Regions from separate parts of the Pseudomonas lini genome, predicted to be linked through region 2. Evidence: predicted binding sites of a transcription regulator. Region 2 holds the regulator's gene; the other holds the start of a gene.

Region 1 (4,661 bases), 3.1 Mb from region 2:
TGTGCGGATCTGATCGGTTTCCCACAAGCAACACTGAACCTGTGGGAGCGTGGCTTGCCCGCGATGCAGGCGCTGCGGTCAGTCAGATACACCGCAGCGCCTGCATCGCGGGCAAGCCACGCTCCCACAGGATTGGGTGGAGCCATAACGTGACGTTCGACCTGTCATGTTCCGCAACGTAGAATGCGCGCCTTTCCCGGTCAATCGAACGGATCGATTGGCCATCATGGGCGGGTAACCGTCCGTTGCCACCCGCATTCATCGGAGCACTTCCCATGAGCAATACCCCAACCAGCGAGTACCTGGAAACCCTCTACGAAGGCTATGGCCAGCGTTTTCGCATGGAAAAACTGCTGCACGAAGTGCGCACCGAACACCAGCATCTGGTGATTTTCGAGAACCCGCGCATGGGCCGGGTAATGGCACTGGATGGCGTGATCCAGACCACCGAAGCGGACGAGTTCATCTACCACGAAATGCTCACCCACGTGCCGATCCTCGCCCATGGCACCGCCAAGCGCGTACTGATCATTGGCGGCGGCGACGGCGGCATGCTGCGTGAAGTGGCCAAGCACCGCAGCATCGAGCACATCACCATGGTCGAGATCGACGGCACCGTGGTCGACATGTGCAAGGAATTCCTGCCGAACCACTCCAAGGGTGCATTCGATGATCCACGCCTGAACCTGGTGATCGACGATGGCATGCGTTTCGTCGCCACCACCACCGAAAAGTTCGACGTGATCATTTCCGACTCCACCGATCCGATCGGCCCGGGTGAAGTGCTGTTCTCCGAAAACTTCTACCAGGCTTGTCGTCGCTGCCTGAATGAAGGCGGCATTCTGGTGACGCAGAACGGCACCCCGTTCATGCAAATCGAAGAAGTCAAAACCACCGCCGGTCGACTGCGCAGCCTGTTTCCGGACTGGCACTTCTATCAGGCGGCGGTGCCGACCTACATTGGTGGCGCGATGACCTTCGCTTGGGGCGCAACCAATACCGCCTATCGCAAATTGTCCCGCGAAACCCTGCAACAGCGGTTCGCCGGCAGCGGCATCATCACCCGCTACTACAACCCGGAAATCCACATCGGTGCCTTTGCCTTGCCGCAATACGTGCTGCAAGCGGTGAACAAGCCAAGCAACGACTAAACTCAAGATGTACGCATACCCCTCGTGGGAGCGAGCCTGCTCGCGAAGGCGGTCGACCAGTCGATAAATATGTCGATTGATACACCGCTTTCGCGAGCAGGCTCGCTCCCACAGGATCTGCGTTTTTCATGCTTCTACGCCGTAATCCGTTTGAACGATCACTCAGGGCAAAAGTCCAGATACTTGTAAGCCCATCCATGGGTTTTATCGAGGAGGCACCGATGCAAAAGTGGAAAATCACTTTCGTGGATGATCACGGTGAAACAGTGGACGAACTCTTCGAGTGCGAGGAATGCCCGAACAACGAGCAGGCCGCCAAACTCATTCGCGCCCGGTGCCTGCCGGTCGCTGCCGAACTGGATCTCAATGATCTGGAGGGGCGTACCGATGATCCGACCGTCAAAAGTCTGAAATCCCAGAACAGCATTGAAATCATCAGTATTACCCCGATCTGATACACCCCTTGTCACATTCACAACCAGACCTTGGCAGCGCCTCTGTCTTAAGGCTACTCTGCAAGCGAGATCAGCGAACGGATCGCTAAGGTCTGGTCTTGTCAGCTACATGCTTGCTTCCCACCGGCAACGAGGTTGCCGCATCGCGCGCACCACTCGGTTGCGCGTGCAGGGAATACGGAAAGTCTATCCATCAGTCTGAGGGGGACGTTTCATGAGCACAGCCTATCAAGAAGACATCAGCAGCAGCGTGCTGCGCCGCATGAAAGAAGGCGGTTTCGACTTTTCACGATTCCATCCCATCGAGTTCTACGCCATTTTTCCGGACGAGGAGCGGGCACGCAGGGCGGCAGGTCATTTCTGTGGTGAATCCTTGAATGCCCAGATCAGCGTGCGCGACGACGGCGCGTGGCATCTGGAACTGAGCAAAGTGATGTACGCCACCTACGACGGGATCGGCGACTTTGAGCAGGACTTCGAGGCGGTGGTCGAGCCTCTGGGCGGTATCATCGAAGGATGGGGCGTCAAGCAGGAGGTACGAGGGTTACTCGCATAACTTTATGAACAGTGACAACACTCAGCAACGGCTGACCTTTGGGTTGGCCGTTTTCGTTTTCGCGGTTTGGAAAGGCCTCTTGATCGTGTTTTTGATTCATAACGTTTCAAAAACGCAAAAAAAAGCCACCTAAACAGGCGGCTAAAAGGGAAGAGCGATAAGTTTTCCAGCGAATGCGCCGATTATCCGCATCGCCTCCCGGGCAGTGAAATCAACTCTGGCTATGCTGCTGATAGGCGACAGCATTGCTTCGCCATGAAGCGGGGGCGATCAGGTTGGGGCATTTACCGCACAGGATTGGTGCGGTGCCTGCAGCGCCATTCTCCAACTGATTGATATCAAAGCGTTTATGCCGATGGCACGGGCCTTGCGAAGGTCTGGATGTCCGGAGTGACAAGGAGTACGGCATGATCCGCACCTATTTTGATGAGATGTACGATGCCGGCGGCCAGGTCCGCCCGCATTATCGGGAGTTTGCCCGTTGGCTGGCCGAAACGCCTGACGAGCTTTTGGCACAACGGCGACGCGAGGCCGATCTGTTATTTCATCGTGCCGGGATTACATTCACGCTCTATGGTGATGAGCAAGGGACAGAGCGCCTGATTCCCTTCGACACCATTCCCCGCAGTATCCCCGCCAGTGAATGGCGGATCGTCGAGCGCGGCTGCATTCAGCGGGTCAAGGCATTGAACATGTTCCTTGCCGACCTCTATCACGAGCAGCGCATCATCAAGGCCGGCATCATCCCGGCCGAGCAAGTGCTGGCCAACGAGCAATATCAGTTGGCGATGCAAGGGCTGGATCTACACCGCGATATCTATTCGCACATTTCCGGCGTCGACCTGGTGCGCGATGGCGACGGCACGTACTACGTGCTCGAAGACAATCTTCGTACACCCAGCGGCGTGAGCTACATGCTCGAAGACCGCAAGATGATGATGCGATTGTTCCCCGAGTTGTTCGCGGCCCAGCGCATCGCGCCGATCGACCACTATCCGAACCTGTTGCTCGACACCCTGAAAAGCTCCAGCCCGATCGACAACCCGAGCGTGGTGGTGCTGACGCCGGGGCGCTTCAACAGTGCGTTTTTCGAGCATGCGTTTCTGGCCCGGGAAATGGGCGTTGAATTGGTGGAAGGCGCGGACCTGTTCGTGCGCGATGACAAGGTGTTCATGCGCACCACCGACGGGCCGAAAGCCGTCGACGTGATCTACCGTCGCCTCGACGATGCGTTCCTCGATCCGTTGGCGTTCAACCCGGACTCGATGCTTGGTGTTCCAGGGCTGTTGTCGTCCTACCGATCCGGTAACGTGGTGCTGGCGAATGCCATCGGCACCGGGGTCGCGGACGACAAATCGGTCTATCCCTTCGTCACGGACATGATTCGTTTCTACCTCGATGAAGAGCCGATCCTGAAGAACGTGCCTACATGGCAGTGTCGTAATCCCTCGGAACTGTCCCACGTGCTGGCCAATCTTCCTGAGCTGGTAGTCAAGGAAACCCAGGGCTCCGGCGGTTACGGAATGCTGGTGGGGCCGGCGGCGACGGCGGCGGAAATCGAATCTTTCCGTGAGCGGATCAAAGCCAAACCCCACGCGTACATCGCCCAACCGACGTTGTCTTTATCGACCTGTCCGACCTTTGTCGAAAACGGCATCGCTCCACGCCATATCGACCTGCGTCCGTTTGTATTGTCTGGCCGCGAAACCCGGGTTGTGCCCGGCGGTTTGACCCGTGTCGCCTTGCGCGAAGGCTCCCTGGTGGTGAACTCATCCCAGGGCGGCGGAACCAAGGACACCTGGGTGGTCGAGGATTGAAGGAAGCCTGCCATGTTAAGTAGAACTGCCTCGGATCTGTATTGGATGTCGCGTTACCTGGAGCGGGCGGAAAACCTCGCACGGATGCTCGACATCAGTTATTCGCTGTCGCTGATGCCGCAGGACGGTCGTGGCGACGGCTTGCACGAACTCGCCATGCCGTTGCTGATCACCGGCACTCTGGACGATTACCTGGAACGTCACGGCGATCTGCATGCCGAACGGCTGCTGCATTTTTTCGCTTTGGATGCGGCCAACCCGGCGAGCATCTACAGCTGCCTCGGTGCCGCGCGAGCCAGTGCCCACGCGGTGCGTGGGCGAATCACCGCCGACATGTGGGAAAACATCAACTCTACCTGGCTGGAAATTCGCGGGATCGCCGAGCAGGGCTTGAGTCGCTACGGCATGAGCCGGTTTTGCGAGTGGATCAAGGAACGTTCCCACCTGTTCCGCGGCGCGTCCTACGGCACGATCATGCGTAACGACGCGTTCCGCTTCATTCGTCTGGGCACCTTTATCGAAAGGGCTGACAACACCTTGCGCCTGCTCGACGCCCGTTACGAAATGGCCGGCGATCAGGCCGAAGCAGTCAGCGACGGCACGGCTCACGCCTATTACCAGTGGAGCGCCTTGCTGCGGGCCTTGTCGTCGTTTGAGGCTTACACCGAGATTTACCGCGACG
Region 2 (4,661 bases):
CCAGCTTGTTGATGATTTCGATTTCCAGAGCAGGCATCGCGATGTGAATCCTTTAGCTGAGGTCGCGGTGGCGGACCTGGACGTTCTTCAGGGTTTTTTGCAGGACCTGACCCAGGCGTTCGGTCAGGTAGACAGAGCGGTGATGCCCGCCGGTGCAGCCAATGGCAATGGTGACATAAGCGCGGTTGCTGGCGGCAAAGCGGGGCAGCCACTTGAGCAAGTAGGAGGAAATGTCCTGGAACATCTCTTCGACGTCAGGCTGTGCCGCCAGGTACTCGGCCACCGGTTGATCGAGCCCGGACTGTGCCCGTAGCTCCGGCTTCCAGTAAGGGTTGGGCAGACAGCGCACGTCGAACACCAGATCAGCGTCCACCGGCATGCCACGCTTGAAGCCGAAAGATTCCACCAGGAACGCGGTGCCCGGTTCCGGCTGATTCAGCAGGCGCAACTTGATGGTATCGCGTAGCTGATACAGGTTCAGATTGGTGGTGTTGACCTTGAGGTCGGCCAGATCGGCGATAGGCCCCAGCAGATTGGTTTCGTCCTGAATCGCCTCCGCCAATGAGCGGTTGGCGCTGCTCAGTGGGTGACGACGGCGAGTTTCCGAAAAGCGTTTGAGCAAGGTTTCTTCGTCGGCGTCCAGGTACAGCACATCGCACTGGATATGCCGGCTGCGGACTTCTTCCAGCAATTCGGGAAACCGTGACAAGTGACTCGGCAAGTTACGCGCATCGATGGACACGGCCACCAGCGGTTGTGCCAGTTCGGTGTGAATCAATGCGCGCTCGGCCAGTTCCGGCAGCAAGCCGGCAGGCAGGTTGTCGATGCAGTAATAACCGTTGTCCTCGAGCACATCGAGGGCGGTACTTTTACCTGAGCCGGAGCGGCCGCTGACGATGATCAGGCGCATGATTAGTGACCGGTTTGCTCGTCCAGGACAACCTGATACAAGGCTTCGTTGCTCGGGGCGCTGCGCAGCTTTTCACGCACTTCCTTGCGATCAAGCATGCTGGCAATCTGGCGCAGCAGTTCCAGGTGCGCATCGGTGGCGGCTTCCGGGACCAGCAGGACAAACAGCAGGTCAACCGGGGCGCCATCAATGGCGTCGAAATCGATAGGGGCTTCCAGGTGCAGCAGCGCACTGATTGGCGAGGTGCAGCCTTTAAGCCGGCAGTGGGGGATGGCGATGCCGTTGCCGAAACCGGTAGAGCCGAGTTTCTCACGGGCAATCAGGGCCTCGAAGACGTCCTGCATTTCCAGATCCGGTACTTCGCGGTGGATAAGGTTGGCAATTTGCTCGAGGGCTTTCTTTTTACTGCCACCCGGCGCGTTCACTTGGGAACGGCCGGGGGTCAGGATGGTTTCTAGTCGGATCATGGATTGGGAGTGTTAACGACCGGTCGCGCCCTGGAGGAGGCTCTGGGTCTTTTCCTTATGCTTTTTAAGTTGGCGATCCAGCTTGTCGGTCAGCAGGTCGATGGCGGCATACATGTCCGTATGCTCGGCATTGGCGACCACCTCTCCGCCGGGAATATGCAGCGTGGCTTCGATCTTCTGCAGCAGTTTTTCGACGTTCATCGTGACTTGAACATTGGTGATCTTGTCGAAATGCCTCTCTAATCGGTCGAGTTTTTCGCCGATGTAGGTGCGCAGGGGTTCGGTCACTTCCAGTTGGTGTCCACTGATGTTGACTTGCATACAGCTTCTCCTTCGTTGCCAGTGCATAAAGCGGCAGGCAGAAATGCCTGCCACTGGAACGCTGTGGCGAGCCCGGCGGCTACATCAACCGCTTCCGTTCGCTGGAAGGCGCGATCCCCAGGGATTCGCGGTACTTGGCGACGGTGCGACGGGCTACCTGAATGCCTTGTGCCTCCAGTAAACCAGCGATCTTGCTGTCACTCAACGGCTTTTTCTGATTTTCCGCGGCAACCAGTTTTTTGATGATCGCGCGGATCGCCGTGGACGAGCATTCACCGCCTTCGGAGGTACTGACGTGGCTGGAAAAAAAGTATTTCAGTTCATAGATGCCCCGTGGGGTATGCATGAATTTTTGCGTGGTCACCCGTGAAATCGTCGATTCATGCATGCCCACCGCTTCGGCGATGTCATGCAGCACCAACGGCTTCATGGCTTCGTCACCGTATTCAAGAAAGCCGCGTTGATGCTCGACGATCTGGGTGGCGACTTTCATCAGGGTTTCATTGCGGCTTTGCAGGCTCTTGATGAACCAACGAGCCTCCTGCAGCTGATTACGCATGAAGGTGTTATCAGCGCTGGTATCGGCGCGGCGCACGAAACCGGCGTACTGGGCGTTGACACGCAGGCGTGGCACCGATTCCTGATTCAGCTCCACCAGCCAGCGCTCGTTGTCCTTGCGCACAATCACGTCGGGAACGACGTATTCGGCTTCGGCGGACTCGATTTGTGAACCCGGGCGCGGGTTGAGGCTCTGGACCAGTTCGATGACCTGACGCAGTTCATCTTCCTTGAGCTTCATGCGACGCATCAGCTGGCTGTAGTCGCGGCTGCCGAGCAGGTCGATGTAGTCGGTGACCAGGCGCTTGGCCTCGGCCAGCCAAGGGGTCTTGGCTGGCAGTTGACGCAGTTGCAGCAGCAGGCACTCACCGAGGTTGCGGGCGCCGATGCCAGCGGGTTCGAATTGCTGGATGCGGTGCAGGACGGCTTCGATTTCGTCCAGTTCGATGTCCAGTTCCGGGTCGAAAGCTTCGAGGATTTCCTCGAGGGTTTCGTCCAGGTAGCCCTGATTGTTGATGCAGTCGATCAGGGTCACGGCGATCAGGCGATCGGTGTCGGACATAGGTGCCAGGTTCAGTTGCCAGAGCAAATGGCTTTGCAGGCTTTCACCGACCGATGTGCGGGTGGTGAAATCCCACTCGTCGTCATCGTTGCTCGGCAGGCTGCTGGCGCTGGTCTGGTAGACGTCTTCCCAGGCCGTGTCGACGGGCAATTCGTTGGGGATGCGCTCGTTCCAGTCGCCTTCCTCAAGGTTATCCACCGTTGGGGCGGTTTCCTGGTAAGAGGGTTCCTGAATGTCGGCGTTGGGTTTTTGTTCGGCGCTATCGGCCAAGGGGTCAGCGTTATCGAAGTCGTCGCCTTCTTCCTGGCGTTCGAGCATCGGATTGGACTCCAGGGCCTCCTGGATTTCCTGTTGCAGGTCCAGGGTCGACAATTGGAGCAGGCGGATGGCCTGTTGCAGCTGCGGTGTCATCGTCAGCTGCTGGCCCATTCTCAAGACTAGCGATGGTTTCATGGCAGGGGCTTAACACCTTATTCGCCGGCGCACATGCGCCATCCACTACAGAGCGCCGAAGCGCCAAACATAAGCAAATTATATGCCCGAAACTGAAGTGTTTGCCTAGAGCGCTGTAACAATAAAAACTTATTGATTTTTTATTGAAGCGAGCGCTCTCTCGGCGACTGGGGCACCTCAGTGCTTACAGGCGGAACTCATGGCCCAGATACACTTCCTTGACCAGTTCGTTGGCCAGGATGGTGGCGGAGTCACCTTCGGCGATCAACTGGCCGTCGTTGACGATGTAGGCCGTTTCGCAGATATCCAGGGTTTCGCGGACGTTGTGGTCCGTGATCAGCACACCAATGCCTTTGGCCTTGAGGTGGTGGATGATCTGCTTGATGTCGCCCACCGAAATCGGGTCTACGCCGGCGAAGGGTTCGTCGAGGAGGATGAATTTCGGGTTAGTAGCCAGGGCTCGGGCGATTTCCACACGGCGGCGTTCACCACCGGACAGGCTCATGCCGAGGTTGTCGCGGATGTGGTGGATGTGAAATTCCTGCAGCAGGCTTTCCAGCTCCTGGCGACGACCGGCCTTGTCGAGTTCCTTGCGGGTCTCGAGGATGGCCATGATGTTGTCGGCCACCGACAGTTTGCGGAAGATCGATGCTTCTTGCGGAAGATAGCCGATACCCGCCTTCGCGCGACCGTGCATTGGCTGGTGGCTGACGTCCAGGTCATCGATCAGGACGCGGCCCTGATCGGCCTGCACCAAGCCGACAATCATGTAGAAGCAAGTGGTTTTACCGGCACCGTTAGGACCAAGCAGGCCGACGATCTGACCGCTGTCGATGGACAGGCTGACGTCGCGCACGACCTGACGGCTCTTGTAGCTCTTGGCCAGATGCTGAGCTTTCAGAGTTGCCATTACTGGGCCTTTTGCTCGTCGGTTTTCTTCTTCGGCTGGATCACCATGTCGATGCGAGGACGTGCCTCAGTGACCTTGTTACCCGTGGCGCGACCGGCGCTCGCAAGCTTTTTGACCGTGTCGTAGACAATTTTCTCGCCTTGGGTGACGTTGTTGTCTTTATCGATGACTTTAGCGCGATCGATCAGCACGACGCGGTTTTGCGAGGCGTGGTACTGAATAGTTACGCCGTAGCCCTGAACCGGCTTGGTATCGCCCGCCGTTTGCAGTTGCTCGAAGTAGGCGAGGTTGCCCACCGAAGTCACCACGTCGATATCGCCGGCCGGGGTGCGAGTGATGGTTACGGTGTTGCCCTTAACGATCATCGAACCCTGAGTGATGATCACGTCGCCTTTATAGGTGGCAACGCCATTCTTGTCGTCCAGTTGGGCATCGTCGGCCTGAATGCGGATAGGCTGCTCTTGATCGTTCGGCAGAGCC

Evidence for each region. Region 2 encodes sigma-54, which starts transcription at its own class of promoters, with help from an activator protein. Its sites were predicted from a motif close to ANTGGCATNNANNTTGCTNT; they were not measured.
Region 1: AB3226_RS05375 (circularly permuted type 2 ATP-grasp protein) is a predicted target of sigma-54. The motif match lies at 2,517-2,536, and genes of this name have one in related genera.

The regions. Positions count from the first base shown of each region.
Region 1 covers NZ_OZ061318.1:1,171,730-1,176,390, reverse strand. Annotated here, with positions in the region: gene AB3226_RS05395 (PLDc N-terminal domain-containing protein) at 1-13, shown strand, start outside; gene speE (polyamine aminopropyltransferase) at 276-1,151, shown strand; gene AB3226_RS05385 (hypothetical protein) at 1,373-1,606, shown strand; gene AB3226_RS05380 (ribonuclease E inhibitor RraB) at 1,821-2,162, shown strand; gene AB3226_RS05375 (circularly permuted type 2 ATP-grasp protein) at 2,570-3,979, shown strand; gene AB3226_RS05370 (alpha-E domain-containing protein) at 3,992-4,661, shown strand, end outside.
Region 2 covers NZ_OZ061318.1:4,247,567-4,252,227, forward strand. Annotated here, with positions in the region: gene AB3226_RS19080 (HPr family phosphocarrier protein) at 1-37, opposite strand, end outside; gene rapZ (RNase adapter RapZ) at 53-910, opposite strand; gene ptsN (PTS IIA-like nitrogen regulatory protein PtsN) at 913-1,377, opposite strand; gene raiA (ribosome hibernation-promoting factor, HPF/YfiA family) at 1,390-1,698, opposite strand; gene AB3226_RS19100 (RNA polymerase factor sigma-54) at 1,778-3,271, opposite strand; gene lptB (LPS export ABC transporter ATP-binding protein) at 3,456-4,181, opposite strand; gene lptA (lipopolysaccharide transport periplasmic protein LptA) at 4,181-4,661, opposite strand, start outside.